2 regions of the Candidatus Clostridium stratigraminis genome follow, and region 1 is predicted to be linked to the other one. Evidence: riboswitches for the same ligand, from Rfam matches in the RefSeq annotation. Region 1 holds a riboswitch; the other holds the start of a gene.
What was found. Region 1 has a riboswitch for cyclic di-AMP ahead of ACJDUG_RS12560 (LysM peptidoglycan-binding domain-containing protein). Riboswitches for the same ligand answer to the same signal wherever they lie in the genome.
Positions count from the first base shown of each region.

Region 2: linked by a shared signal. The riboswitch ahead of ACJDUG_RS11335 (cell wall hydrolase) and the one ahead of ACJDUG_RS12560 (LysM peptidoglycan-binding domain-containing protein) in region 1 are both predicted to bind cyclic di-AMP.

Region 1 covers NZ_JBJHZZ010000009.1:53,462-61,350, reverse strand. Annotated here, with positions in the region: gene ACJDUG_RS12570 (LTA synthase family protein) at 41-1,909, shown strand; gene ACJDUG_RS12565 (MFS transporter) at 2,019-3,266, opposite strand; cyclic di-AMP (ydaO/yuaA leader) riboswitch at 3,493-3,618, shown strand; gene ACJDUG_RS12560 (LysM peptidoglycan-binding domain-containing protein) at 3,618-4,403, shown strand; gene ACJDUG_RS12555 (SH3 domain-containing protein) at 4,799-5,932, shown strand; gene ACJDUG_RS12550 (L,D-transpeptidase family protein) at 6,071-6,763, shown strand; gene ACJDUG_RS12545 (hypothetical protein) at 6,828-7,343, shown strand; gene ACJDUG_RS12540 (hypothetical protein) at 7,366-7,638, opposite strand; gene ACJDUG_RS12535 (tRNA 2-thiocytidine biosynthesis TtcA family protein) at 7,644-7,889, opposite strand, start outside.
Region 2 covers NZ_JBJHZZ010000007.1:76,594-84,482, reverse strand. Annotated here, with positions in the region: gene ACJDUG_RS11360 (RNA polymerase sigma factor) at 1-56, shown strand, start outside; gene ACJDUG_RS11355 (DUF4652 domain-containing protein) at 56-1,096, shown strand; gene ACJDUG_RS11350 (tetratricopeptide repeat protein) at 1,214-2,482, shown strand; gene trxA (thioredoxin) at 2,659-2,976, shown strand; gene ACJDUG_RS11340 (NAD(P)/FAD-dependent oxidoreductase) at 3,013-3,870, shown strand; gene ACJDUG_RS11335 (cell wall hydrolase) at 3,938-4,462, opposite strand; cyclic di-AMP (ydaO/yuaA leader) riboswitch at 4,463-4,595, opposite strand; gene ACJDUG_RS11330 (hypothetical protein) at 4,674-5,678, opposite strand; gene cdaA (diadenylate cyclase CdaA) at 5,879-6,724, shown strand; gene ACJDUG_RS11320 (CdaR family protein) at 6,700-7,889, shown strand, end outside.

The DNA.
Region 1 (7,889 bases):
TATTGTGATTTAAATATAAAATACAAAAGGAGTTTTAGTTTTGCTAAATAATACTACTAAATTAAATACAAATAAAATCAACAGAAAAGGCATTTTAAAAGAAAACCTCCAATTACTTGCAAAAGATACTTTATTTTTTGTAACTCTCTTATGCCTTTATTTAAAATCAATACTTTTTATTTTGCTTATAAATAGCGATAAAGCCACATCCTTTAAAGTAGGTTGGGCATTTTATGGAAGTCCCCATCTATTAGTTTATTTATGTTTTATTATTATTTTCTTGTCCTTTTCTTTTTTATTTAAAAATAGAGGCAAGCTTCTGTATTTTATAGTTATAGATCTATTATTTACCTTTCTATTATTATGTGATTTATGGTATTTTAGAGGTTTTAATAGTTTCATAACCCTGCACAATTTAAGTCAAACTGGAAATTTAAACAATTTATCTAGTGATGTATTCTCAATGATGAGGACAATAGACTTGGTTTTTGTAATTGACTTTATAATTTTAATTCCGTTAACTATATTTTACAAAAGCCAATATAAGAATCAAAAGAGATTACCTATATTTTTTTTATTGAGCCTATTGATATCTATAGGATATATATGGTTTGACCATTACAAAATAGATATAGTTGAAAAAGGACAAAAGACCATACTTTTTAGGACTTGCTGGACACCTACTCAAACAATAGCTAATTTATCTCCTCTAGGTTATCATATTTATGATGCCTATAACTATTATGAAGATAATAAGACTTTTAAGCTTTCGGGTACTGAGAAAAATCAAATAGAAACTTGGTTCATGAATAATAAGGAATCCCTTCCAGACAATGAATATAAGGGAATGTTTAAAGGTAAAAATTTAATTCTAATTCAGGTTGAATCCTTAGAGAATTTCGTTATAGGGCAAAAAATTAACAATCAAGAAATAACTCCTAATATAAATAAATTATTAAAAAACAGTTTTTATTTTGATAACTATTATGAACAAGTATACAACGGAACAACCTCAGATGCAGAGTTAATGACCAATACATCAGTTTATCCTGTAAGACGCGGTAGTACTTTCTTCCGTTACCCTAATAATAGTTACAATTCTCTGCCTAAGCTAATGCAAGGTATTGGTTATTCAACTATAGCACTACATCCTGATAAAGGTTCCTATTGGAATTGGATGCCTGCTCTTACTTCCATTGGTTTTCAAAAGGCAGTGGATGAAACCTCTTATAAACTAGATGAAACAATTGGACTTGGTTTAAGTGATGGTTCTTTTCTTCGTCAGGCAGAACCAATAATCGCAAAGCAAAAACAGCCCTTTTACAGTTTTATGATAACATTATCAAGTCATGGACCTTTTGATATTCCAGCACAATATAGAGAATTAAAACTAGACAGTAAGCTCGATGAAACAAAATTAGGCGGTTACTTTCAAAGTATTCATTATACTGATAAACACATTGGAATTTTTCTAGACAAGCTTCAAAAGGATGGTGTCTTAGATAATTCAGTAGTAGTGGTATATGGTGACCATACTGGAATACACAAATATTACGATGATGAGGTTTCAAAAATTCAGCCTCAAGAAAGCTGGTGGCAGAATAATAATATGAGAGTACCTCTTATTATATACACTAAAGGTATGGAATGTAAGAAATTCAGTAATATTGGCGGACAAGTTGACCTTCTTCCTAGCCTCGCTTATTTAATGGGTGCCGATACCAAATCTCTTGAAAGAACGGCTATAGGTAAGAATTTATTTAATACCAATAAGAGTTTTGCAGTTCTGTCAAATGGAGAATATATAGGTAACAGTTCTAGTGAAAAAGAAAAAACCTCAGAAATTGAAGGTATAACTATTTCTGATACAATAATAAGAAGTAATTATTTTAAAGATAACGCAAAATAACTTAAAGGGATGAGTTAAAAGTTTTTAACTCATCCCTTTTTTTTCATATCACATATATAATATTTCTGCAAAGCTATAAAAATCAATGATAAATAGAAACTTCTTTTAATTAAGCTTTTTCAGAATTTGGTTTTCTATTAAATATTATAACTAAAATTGTTATAAATAAAAGGCTTAATATTCCACTAACTACAAAGGCTGAGGAAGCTCCAAGCTTATCTGCAGCTGTGCCTGAAAACAAATTACCTATAGGAGTTGAACCTGCAAAAACTAAGGCATATACGCTCATCACCCTTCCCCTGTATTCATCTTTAGCATTTATTTGGAGTGTAGAATTTGCTGTTGTGGAAAAGTAAATATTAAATACACCAGTTATAGCTAAAGAAAATGCAGCTATGTACTCCAGTTTACTTAATCCAGTGAGCATCAACATTATTGATACTATAATTGAGCTTAGCAGCAAAGTTGAATGTTTAGGACCCTTCCTACTTTTTAAAGATACTGTAACAGCACCAATAAGTGAACCTATTCCCAATGATGCCATTAAAAATCCATAGGTTCCTTCAGACTGATGAAGAACATTTTTTGTAAATACAGGAAGCAGTACATTATAATTAAAAGCAAAAACTCCCAATACAAATACAATTAAAACTGTTTTCATTAGCTTTGGAGTCTTATAAATGTATAATAACCCATCTTTAATTTCCTTTAATATTTTACTTTCCGAATTTGTTTTTCTTACATAAGGGGTTGGTTTTATTTTAATAAGTCCATAAATAACCGCTATGAAACTAAGGCCATTTAACAAGAAACACCATCCAGCACCTAGTAGAGACATGATCAATGCACCAATTGATGGTCCAAGAATCCTTGCTAAGTTAAAAACAGCAGAATTTAATGCAATTGCATTCATTAAATCTTCCTTTCCAACTACCTCAACTACAAAGGTTTGTCTTGTTGGTGTATCCAGTGTATTTGTAAATCCCAAAATAAGAGCTATTATAAGTATGTATGAATATTTTACTGTATGTGTAAATACTAAAATTGAAAGAGTTAAAGCAAGGAGCATAGAAATGCTTTGAGTTATTAATAATATCTTCTTCTTTGGAAATCTATCTACAACTACTCCTGCAAAAAGAGAAAATATGGTTATAGGCAGGAATTGAATAGTTCCAACAAGTCCAAGCAAAAATGGTGAACCTGTAATGGTAAAAACCAGCCAAGATTGACCTATACTCTGCATCCAGGTACCTATTAAGGAGATACATTGTCCAAACCAATAATATCTAAAGTTTTTATGGGTTAATGCATGGAAATTATTATTACCTAGTCTTTTAAATTTCGTCATTAAATTCATTCATATGCCATCCCCTCTTAAATTAATCCTTATTTTATAATATAATATATTAATTTTTGTCGCAACTTTATGTATATTTAAAATTGTTTTAAAAGTTTAATTTTATAATATATAGTTTAAATTAAAATAAGCCTTAATATACTTAGGAATTAAACACATACCATCATTTGCCCCCATTTCCACATATATTGCATAGAAATATAAGATTTCTTTTGTTACAATAATCACATACAAAACGCCGAATCTCCAAAAGGAGTACGGGGGATTTATCCTGGGGTGAATCTCATTTAATGAGTAGGGTACCTCTTACCCGAACCCGTCAACTAACCTCGGAGGCAAAAGGAGGCAATTATGCTAAAATCTAAAATAACAAAAAGTTTACTTTTTGCTCTATCAATCTCATTTCTATCTGGTAATTTGGTACATGCTGCCAGCTATAAAGTTGTATCTGGTGATTCTCTATATAAAATAGGAAATTTATTTAATACTAATAGTTCAGTGCTTATGCAGACTAATAAATTAGGTTCTTCTATGATTTATCCTGGACAAGTATTAAATGTACCTGCTGTGCAGTATACTGTAAAAAGCGGAGATACCTTATATTTAATAGCGAAAAAATTTGGTGTTTCTCTAACTGCTTTAAGAACTGCAAATAACTATTGGATTGATGCTATATATCCAAATCAGACTTTAATAATTCCGGGTACAAGCTCTTCACAAAGTTCATCTCCTTCAACTTCTGTAAGTCAGGCATCTGCAGGTGTAATTCCTTACACCGAAGCAGACTTAGATTTATTAGCTAGACTTATAAACGCTGAAGCTCAAGGTGAGCCATATGAAGCTAAGGTTGCTGTTGGTGCTGTTGTAATTAACAGAGTAAAAAGTGCTGATTGGCCAAATACTATTAAAGATGTAATCTATCAACAAATAAATGGTTACTATCAATTTACACCAGTTTTAAATGGATGGATTAATAATCCTGCTACAGCTGATAGTAGACAGGCTGCCTTAGATGCATTAAAAGGTACAGATCCTACTCATGGTGCACAGTTCTATTTTGATGATAGTACTACAAATACTTGGCTTTGGTCAAAGACTGTAGCATTAAGAGTTGATAAAATGGTTTTTTCATATTAATCTGACTATATTAGGAACTTCACAGTTAAAAATTTATATAAAAATAGCTACAATATATAAAATATGATGCATGAGCTCATCGCTTCGAAAGAAGTTCTAAGCTCTCAATAGCCACAAAACCAAGTGTTGAACTAAATTCATTTCATTCAGACATACAACACGAAGGCTTTGTGGCTATTCTTTCACTCAAATAAACGAATAGCCTAAGGCTTTGGAGTTTTTTTTAAACTTGGCACTGGGCATCTTAAAAGCACTCGCTGCCACTCATAAGTTGCCCGTTAAAAGCCATTTAGGCTTTTAACCTCATTCCACATATTTTATATATTTTTGCTAAATTCAATATAAGAAATCTGCGATGAATACTTATATTAATAAAAAAATTTTAGGAGTGATAATTGTTGAAATGGACTCATAAAACATCAATAGCTTTATTGTTTTTAACTGCAGTTACAATTCCTTCTTATAAAACAGGTGCTGTTACTGCCACTTCTATTTCTAGAAGTCAAGCAGAACAAAGAGCACTGAATATGATAAACCTCACATGGACTTATGACAAAAGTAAAAATAATTCTATAGGTTCTACCTATTCTTCTATGGTAACTCAGCCAGATCAGTTAAATGGAATTGCCGCAGATGAAGCAAGAGGAATTCCCTATAATTGGGGTGGTCATGATAGCTTAGATTCAAGTTCATACGGTGCTTCTTGGACAAATTTCTTAGATGCGGTTAATAAGGGAGCCAATACAGGTAATGTAAATACAACTGCAGGTTACGGTTTAATTCCAGGTACTTCAGGCATAGATTGTTCAGGTTTTGTTCAATCAGTTTTTAATATTGCAGGTGATAAACTTTCTACCTATTCCTTATTTGATAACTATTTTACAAAAATTTCTTTGAGTCAATTAAAGCATATGGATATTCTTGATAGACCAGGTGATCACGTATTGATTTTTGATAGATGGGGTACCCTAAATGGTATTAGTGGAGCATATACCTATGAGGCAACTTGGGATCAAGTGTTTGGAGGTATTCAAGGCACTAAAAGGTATTTTGTTACAATGGATGATATTAATAATGGTTATATTCCCGGAAGATATATAAATATTGTTGATGATTCCATTACTACATCTAGTTCCTTAGGTAAAATAGTCAATGTAAATTATGCGGCGAATTTCAGAACTAGTCCTTCTACATCCGGAAGTTTAGCAGGAACCATTCCAAAGGATGCAATTGTGAAAATTTTGAACTTTTCTAATGGCTGGTATCAAATAACCTATAATGGTCAGACAGGATTTATATATGGTAATTTAATTAATTCAAATTTAACCGGCAGATACGTTGCCATTAATAATGCTTACTTACTTAATATTAGGGCATCTGCTTCCGCTAGTAGTTCAATTTACGGAACCTTAGCACAAAATCAATTTGCAGAATTTTTGAACGCATCACAAGATGGTAATTGGATAAACATAAAATTAAATGGAATTCAAGGTTATGTTTACAGCGATTATGTAAAGTACGTAAATTAATTTAATAAAATCAACTAAAAAGTAAGAAGAGGAAAGTATGAGGAACATATTACCACTCTTCTTACTTTTTTATTTGAATATTTTATTTTCTAAAGTAAATAATAACTTTGTATTTTATAATAGTAAGGAGTTGATAAAATTAAAACCTTAAAATGTATCTTAATTTTTTCTTTTTCATTATATATTTTATCCTTCTTTCCTACATTAATCGAGGCTGAAACCCAGATAAAATCTAATGAATATAAGCCGAAATACAATATTCTAATTGATTTAGTAGATACAAAATTATATTTAATTGACACTCAAAAAAATTTAATTGTAAGCTCTTATACTATAGCTGGTGGAAAACCATCTACTCCATCTCCAATCGGTACATGGACTATTGTAAGCAAAGGAAAATGGAGTGCCGGTTTTGGTACTAGATGGATGGGACTTAATGTACCTTGGGGCAGATATGGCATACACGGCACTAATAAGCCTTTATCTATAGGCGGCTCAGTGTCACTTGGCTGCATAAGAATGCTTAATAAAGATGTAGAAAATTTATATGAAAGAGTTGGCTATGGAACCCCTGTAGTCATATATGGTGGTCCATATGACATGTTCATAAATAAATTTAGATATCTAGAGCCTGGTGATACTGGCGCCGACGTATATGAAGTCCAGAGAAGGCTTAAAGATAAAGGCTATTACTTAGGTGCATTAGACGGAAAATATGGGGAAGCTATGAAAGAAAAGGTTATTAAATTTAGAAAAGATAATAACTTAAGCACAAGTCATACAGTAGATTATGATTTTTATACAGCCATTGGCATTCTGCCCTTTGAATAAAAAAGTAGCATTCTAAATACCTTAACATATATGTAATAGTAGAATAATTTTTAGGTGATACACTGTGGCAATTTCAGAGGCATTTTTTAAAAACTTGTGCAACTTAAGAAGTACAGATTTTGATTTAAAATTTTTGTTTCTTGGAGAAGGTATTAGCAGAAAGGTTTATGCACTTGATAAAGATTATGTAATTAAGGTTGCAAAAGGAAATGAAGGGATATATCAGAACAAAGTAGAGCTTTACGTTTTCACTCATGTGAATCTAAAACTTAAAAAATATTTATCACCTATAGCTTGCTTTAAACCAAATATTTTGATTATGGAAAGAGCTGTGCCGTTAACTAATACTCTCAAGGATAAATATATTAATGTTTTTAATTTCTCTAAAGATAAAGCTTTCTTTAATGATTTATGTTTTCTAGCTGATAAACATTACCTGTTTTATGAAGATCTGATTTCCGTTAGCTCTTGGGGAATGTTGAAGGATAATAATGTATTAATTGATTATGGCTGTACTAGTCCCTTTGGGGATATGTTTTATGACCTTAAGTTTATCATGAATAGTTTTAAAAACAATTGAGATTGTATATAAGCATACAATCTCATTTATTTTTAATATCTAACTCTTGTATTACAAACTTATCAAAATCAATTTCTTCCATAAAATTATGATAAGTAAAGGTAGTTTTGTTCCTTTTGTTATATTCTTCCAAATTAGTGGGCAGCCAGTATGGTTTTTGAATATCGAATTTTTCACATAATTCAATGATGCACTCCTTTAATTTTTCTTGGTAATCCCCTTCTATATTTGAAGTTGCTACAGCATCCTTAATTATCTTATTATTTTTTATAATCTTGCCCCAAATCTTAATCAAAATATCTACTCCTCATCATAAAACTCTAGGTAACTATGTTTTTGTCCATCTTTTTTATAGCCGAGTATAGCATTTAAATTCACATTTTCTGCAGCTCTGAAGATTGATTTTTCCACATCTTTAAAGTCTTCCTTTAACTGTTTTATAAGAGCTTTTATTTCATAACGTTTATTTCCTATTTTTTTAGCTGCAACCATACAAGCACAATTAAGTGGCCAAATACCACTATTTTGAGTAAAACGTTCAATATA
Region 2 (7,889 bases), on a different contig from region 1:
AGACTAGGGAGAGATTTAGAGAATATAGAATCATAAAGGAAATGGGGTGTAGATAATGGATTGCAATATATTTAAGAAAAGAATCAACGATATGCTTGAAGATAATTTATCCTACGACCTCAGAAAGGCTATGCTTGAACATGCAGAGAGCTGTAATAACTGCAGTACCTTATTTAAGGAAGAGCTGGAGATGGACGATATATTTAAGGCAGGCTTAGTAGTAGAAATGCAAAATTTTAGAAGCTTAAGGAGTGATATTATGAAAAACATCGATAAAAATAAATATGGTACAGGTTCTGGTAAAAAGTTAATTAGGCATTTTAAAAGTCATATTACAACCTATAGCTCTTTAATAGCCATTGTAGCAGTTTTTGCCTTCCTAATTCCCTATGTTAAAACCCATGGACTTTTAGGCGTAAACAAAACAGCTAGTATGGCTCCACAAAATCAAGTAATGTCAACAAAAGAGGCGGCAAGCAGCAGTACCGCAGATAAGTCACAAACCGATAATTCCCAAAAATATGATCAAAAATCCGGCAGTGCTTTGAAAGTTAATTCCTATATGCCGCAATTTGAAAAGAAACAATTAAGTAAAGACTTTACTGTAAAATTTAATACTCCATGGGAAACATCTGTAAGTAATAAGTTTAGTGCAACTGTTGAAGGTAAGGGCACTGAAGCTATAGAAGAAGGTATTGCAAGCATTATAGTAAAAAATTCAAGCAGTAAAGATCAGTGGAGCTTTAGCCTAATTAATAATGATAAGCAATATACGCCTAAAGCAGTTAAATGGATTGATGATGAAAATCTTTTAGTAATTGTAGGACATGGCCAAGGCATGGTTGATCTTGGCGGAGAATTATATATTCTTAATGTAAATACTGGACATATTGCAAAGGCTGATCCACAAAATACAGCAAAATTAAATACACTATCTCAAATTACTAAAATTAAATCAGTTAAAGCCATTAATGCAAATACTCTAAGTATTAATACTGAGGTTCTTGTATATGAAGATAATACGATGAATAAGAATCACAGCGAAAATAGAACTATAACCTCACCCTTTGGTGAAATTGTTAATACAATTAAGTAATTCAAAATTAAAAGCAGGATAATTCTCCTGCTTCTTTTACTGTTCTTGAAGTTATATTATAATAAGTAGTATGAAAGATAAATGGTTAAATATGTATTTATAATATGAGGTAGCTGCATGAATAATTCAATTGAACTATATAATAAAGCTGTAAGATTTTACAACGAAGGGTATATTGATAAAGCACTTGAATATTGTGAAAAAAGTATATCAAGTAATTTAAAAAATACAGCTGCTATAAATCTTAAAGGATTGCTGTATTATTTTAAGGGCGACCTAGATTCCGCTGAGGCCCTATGGAAGATGAACTTTCAGGTAAACAGAGACTTGGTATCAAAAAAATATTTAGAGGATATTAGAAATGATAGAGATAAGCTCCTTATTTATAAGGAAGCTTTAGCAACTATAAATGAATTAAGGCTTAAAGAAGCAGTAAATTTGCTAAAGAAATGCAAAGAGAGTGATTTTAATTGTATTAATGTAAAAAATTCTTTAACTATTTGTTATATAAAGCAAGGGGATTATAATGCTGCAGTTAAATTCATTGAGGAAGTACTTAAAATTGACAGGAAAAATGATATTGCGATAAAAAATAAAAAAGAACTTATAAGTTTAGGTATAGTGAAGAAAAAATTAAAATTTAAGTATATTGCTATACCAATTGCATGTATAATCATAGGTTTGGCTTTAGGTTTTGTAGTCAAAAATATAAACAAGGCAATAGCAGCCAAAAACAACATAAGTGAACAAGCTAAAATATCTGCAGGTAAAAACAATACAAATGAACCTGCCAAAGCTCCTACAGTTAGTAGTACTAATGCTGCAAATGATACAATAGCAGCAAATGAAAATACTAAAACTGTAAATGAAAATATATTTAAAAGTGAAGAGTTTAAAAGTGCTGTAACTAATCAAGACTATGAAAAACTGTACAGCATGGCAAATGAGTGGAAGGACAAAGAATTAAATATAAATGATAAGACCTTGCTTCAAAAAGGTATAGAACTACTACAAAGCAGCGGTATAGAATATTTTTATGGTAAAGGCAGACAAGCATTAACGTCAAAGGATTACAAAACTTCCGAAAAATATTTTACTATGGCTTGTGATTATGGGAAAGAATATTATCTATATCAGGATATACTATATATGTTAGGCTTCAGCTTTAAAAATGATAATCAAATTGATAAGTGCATAAAATATTATGAAGAATATGATAGTAAGTTTTCTAATGGCACCTATGAGCAAACAGTTTTGTATGATATGAGTTTAATTTATAAATCTGTAGATGTAAAATTAGCTAAAAATTATGCTTCAAGACTTACTAAGCAGTATCCTAAGTCTATTTATAATAATAGTGTAATAAATAATATTTTAGCTAAATAACGTTACAATGCTACACTTGATATATTAATTATAATAATATATAATATTAATATAATAAAATACCATCTAGGGGTATGTAAAGAGGTTAGAGTCTAAATGGACTTTTACGAGTAATTTGCGAGCGGAAGCGAGTAATCTTAAATTACTCAGTGTGACCACTAAAAGGAGGAAATAAAATGATTAAAGAAATAATGGATAATAATTTTGAAGATGAAGTAATGAAAGGCAATGAAGCTGTAGTTGTTGATTTTTGGGCTCCTTGGTGCGGACCTTGCAAAATGCTTGGACCAGTTTTAGAAGAACTAGAAAAGGACTATAACGGAAAAGTAAAGTTTGTAAAGGTTAATGTTGATAATAATCCAGTAGTATCACAAAAGTATAGGGTATCAAGTATACCAACAGTCATGGTGTTTAAGAATGGGTCTACTGTAGATACAATGGTTGGTTTTAGACCAAAGATAGCTGTTAAGGATTTAATTGAAAAGCATATTTAAGTTAAAGCTGCTTTAAGGCTGATAGGGGTGAAGGGTGTGTCGCAAAGATATGATATAGCAATTGTGGGCAGTGGACCAGCTGGGTTATCTGCTGCTGTGAATGCTAAAATAAGAAATAAAAATATCATTGTTTTTGGAAGCAAGGATTTAAGTGCAAAGCTAACAATTGCTCCAAAGATTAATAACTACTTAGGGCTTCCTAATATAAGCGGCAGGGAATTAAAACATGAATTTGAAAAACACATTAAAGCTATGAACATCCATATAACTTATGAAAGAATCAATTCTATTTACGCAATGGGAGACTATTTTGCTTTAATGGTTAATGAGAAACTTTACGAAGCAAAAACAGTAATATTGGCAACTGGAGTTGAATACACAAAAGCCTTAAAGGGAGAAGAAAAATTTTTGGGCAAAGGTGTAGGCTATTGCGCTACCTGTGATGCACCCCTATATAAGGGTAAAATAGTAACTATCATAGGCTATAATAAAGATGCTGAAGAAGATGCTAATTATGTTAGTGAACTTGCTGCAAAAACCTATTATGTTCCAATGTATAAGAATGTGGGAAATCTAAAGGATATTATAGAAATTGTAGTTGATAGACCTATAGAAATAGCAGGAGATGATTTGGCTCACAGCTTATTACTTAAAAATAAGATTATAAAAACTGATGGTATCTTTATCTTAAAGGACAGTGTTCCGCCTGGGCAATTGGTTCCAGGTCTTACTATTGAAGAAGGTCATATAAAAGTAAATAGAAGCATGTTAACAAACATTGAAGGCTTATATGCAGCTGGTGATTGTATTGGAAAACCTTATCAATATATTAAGGCTGCAGGGGAAGGACAGGTTGCGGCATTAAACGCAGTTTCATACCTTGATAGTAAATAAATTTCACATAAAAGAACTCCTCAAAATTATTTGAGGAGTTCTTTTATGCCTATTTAATTTTTAAAAATTATTGATTAACTACGAAAAAAACATGGTTTCCTATAGGTTTTACATTAGCTTTTTCTATGTTCTTCATCCAATATGAAGTTGCAATTTTAGGATTATAGAAGAAAACTGCTTTATTTGTAGGATCTTTACCACTTAAAGCTTCTAATACTGCATCATAACTTGCTTTATCTGGTATGACATCTATTCGACCATTAACTAAACAAGAAAAGGCGTTTTTTTGCTTTATTACACCTTCAATAGATTTTGGAAAGCCTGGGCTTTGCAATCTGTTTAGTATAACAGAGGCAACAGCAACCTTTCCTTCATAGGGCTCAGACCTGCTTTCAGCATAAACTATTTGAGCCATTAAATAAACGTCGCTTTCTGTTACATAAATAGACTTTTGGTTATAGTTTAAAACTTGTATTGCGTCTATCTGCTCCTTGTATAAATCACAATCTAATTCACTAGCTGCTTTTACATTGGACAATGGTATAAATAAAAAGAAACATAAAAATAAAAATACTAAAGTGTATTTTTTCATTACAATCCTCCTTTTGCCTACGGGGTTAGCTGACGGGTTCGGTAAAGGCATAACCTACGAAATAACGATTCACCCCAAAAAAGTGGTTTCCCCGTGTTTTAAAATAAAAATAAAACTTAGGCTAATGATATTATTCCTCTATTTTTAAAAAAAATACAATATTTAAATAAAAAAATGACATACCATAAAAGGTATGCCAATATTGGTAATTTTAAGACTGTAATAAGTTTTTAAAATCAGTGTATGCTTTTAAAAAGTCACTATAATCCTTTATTACATTATTATATTTAGAAGTTGGTGATGCATATAATTCAGTAATTCTACTGCTGGTTAAATTGGCTTGGGAAAGTTTTTCATTATTTATAGAGTATAAAAGGCTTTCCATATAATTGTTGTATTCGTCTATACTTGTATTAAATGCCTTGTAACAGGTTATGGCCTTAGAAGGCACAGTTATATTTGAGAACTCCTGAGAAAGTTTGTCTAAGTTTGTTTTGTTATTATTAATATCAGAAATAACTGAATCAAAGTTTGAATTATTGGCCCTTGCAGCTATTATCTTATCTGAAAAATCAATTTTAATAGGTAAAAACTTTGCTATTATACCTTCCATGCTATCAACAAAGTCTAAATTCTGTTTTTGAATAATTTCATTATCTCTTTTAAGCCTTACTAGTTCGTTAACGTAGCTAGAGGTATTAACCACTAGAGTGCTTAGCTTATTATTAACTAAAGGTTTTATAGCTTTTAGCTTTATAAGGGAGTAGTATTTATTACAATCATCTTTGTATTTATTTAAATCGGCTCCTGCCTTATCTAAGTCATTTCCGTTAGGATTACTTAAAATTAAGTTAATCTGCTTGAAAATAAGTATATTTTTATCTATACCATTAAGTAGGTTATCATGATCTGCTTTATATTTCTCAACTGGAATAATTCCTTGAAGGCTATCCTTAATTTTCGACAAATTATCTATTTTTGCAGGTAGGTCTTTTCTAATTTTATCAGGATCAATAGTTTGTCCAACAATAAATGCTTCCGTGCTTGTGTTTTCTTGATTTATCTGATCCACGTAAGACTTAACAGCTTTTTCGTAAGTATTTAGGGACTTTCCAATTGAAAGATAATATGTGCCATAAAAGACCATGGATACTATTAATGCAAAGGCTAAAACTGACAAAATAATAATTAAATTTTTGTTTTTCTTTCGCTTCAATTTTGTGACCTCCTCTATGTTCCTAAGTAATGGCTTATAAATTATTTATACTATATTATTCTAGCATTCATATTAAAATTCCTTCTATGTTTAATTTTATTATAAATATATTTAATTTTATAATTCTGCGTATACTACTACAGCGTTTATTAGTGTATAATTGTATATATATATTGAAAAGAACAGGAGGGCGAAATCACTTGACAGAATTTTTTAAGATTATTTTTAACAGTATAAAGACAATAAGTCCATTTAACATTTTGGATATTATAGTGGTTTCCTATATATTTTATAAGGCTTATATGTTGATTAAAGAGACAAGGGCCGTCCAGCTACTAAAAGGAATTCTGCTAATTTTACTTTTACTTCCTATTAGTTCTTTTCTGCAGCTAAATATGCTTAACTGGATTTTAAGCAAAACCATAACTATAGGTGTACTTTCTATGATAATTATTTTTCAGCCTGAAATTAGAAGAGGTTTAGAGCACCTAGGAAGAAGTGCCTTTAATGATAGACATATATTAGAAGATGAAGAAATAATGGAGAAGGTAGTAGGCGAAGTAGTTGACGCTGTTGAGAATTTATCTAAATCTAAGACAGGGGCTCTTATTATAATTGAAAATCGTACTGGACTTGGTGATGTTATAGCAACGGGTACTAAACTTGATGCCATAGTTTCTTCAGCACTTTTAGAAAACATATTTGTTGTAAATACACCACTCCATGATGGAGCTACAATAATACGAAATGATAAGATTATCGCCTCTGGCTGTTTTCTTCCATTAACTAATAATGATGAGATTAGTAAAGCCCTTGGAACAAGACATAGAGCTGGACTAGGGATATCGGAGAATTCGGATGCGCTAACCATAATTGTATCTGAAGAAACTGGAAACATATCACTTGCGGTAAATGGTAAATTAACAAGAAATTATACAAAGGATAGGCTTAAAGATATTCTTGTAAGAATATTAAAAAGCAGGCAAAAAAAGAAATTAACCTTGAGAGAGAGGGTGAGGTTATGGAGCAAAAAAATACTTGGTTAATTAAAATATGCTGTATTATAGCGGCTTTTGCCCTTTGGCTTTACGTGACTAATGTTGAAAACAATAACAACTCTCAACCAATTTCTGTACCTGTAACTTTAGTAGGACAAGAAAACGTAACCTCACAAAAGCTTCAAATTCTTCCACCTTCTCAGCCCTATACTGTAACGTTGCACGTGAGAGGATCTCTATCAGATATAGCAATAGGCAAGGAACAATTTAAGGTAGTAGCAGATTTAAGTGAATTTCAATTTTCAAAGGGTACAAAAAATATACCTGTAAGGATTGAAAGGCAGCCGACTAACGTGTCAGTTTTAAATAGTGAAAGCTTATATGTAACTGTAAGCTTTGATACACTAGTAGAAAAAACATTACCTGTAAAGATAAATATTAATGGGAAGGTTAAAGATGGATACTATGCCCCTCAAAACTACTATATTAATCCAACTGATGTAGTTGTAAGCGGTGCTGCAAAGTATGTAGAACAAGTTAATAGTGTAGAAACAACTGTTGATTTAAAGTCTGCAGAAAAGGACTTAGGTTTTAAGCTTCCGCTTAAAGCTTTAGATGCCTCTGGGAAGGAAGTTAAAAATGTTGATATTAATCCTTCATATGTTGATGTTTCTATAGCCGTAAAAAAGATAAAGACTGTGAACATAAACGTAAAGACGAAGGGCAGCGTAAGTGGTGATTTAGCATTAAAATCTCTGCAGCTAGTACCTGATAAGATAGATATTGCCGGAGGAGATAATATTAATGATATTACTTCACTTGATACTGAGCCAATAGATTTAAGCACACTTACTCCAAATAAAACAGTAGTACTTAAGATTATTGTTCCAGATGGTGTGATTTTAACAAATAGTGATGGTACAGTAAAGGTAAAAGCCATAATGGATAAAATAATTCAAAAGAATTTTTCCTTAGATATAGGAATTAAAAATCTTAATGACTCTTATACTGCAGCTTTAAATAATCAAAGTGTTTCCTTAATTATCTCGGGACCTGAAAGTAAGGTAAATGCCCTTACTAATGCAGATTTTAATTGTTATATTGATTTAAATTCAATTGTAACTGAAGGGGAACACACTGTACCAGTTAGTCTAACAATTCCTGATGGAATTACAAAAATATCACAAAATCCGCAAAGTATAATTGCAAGTGT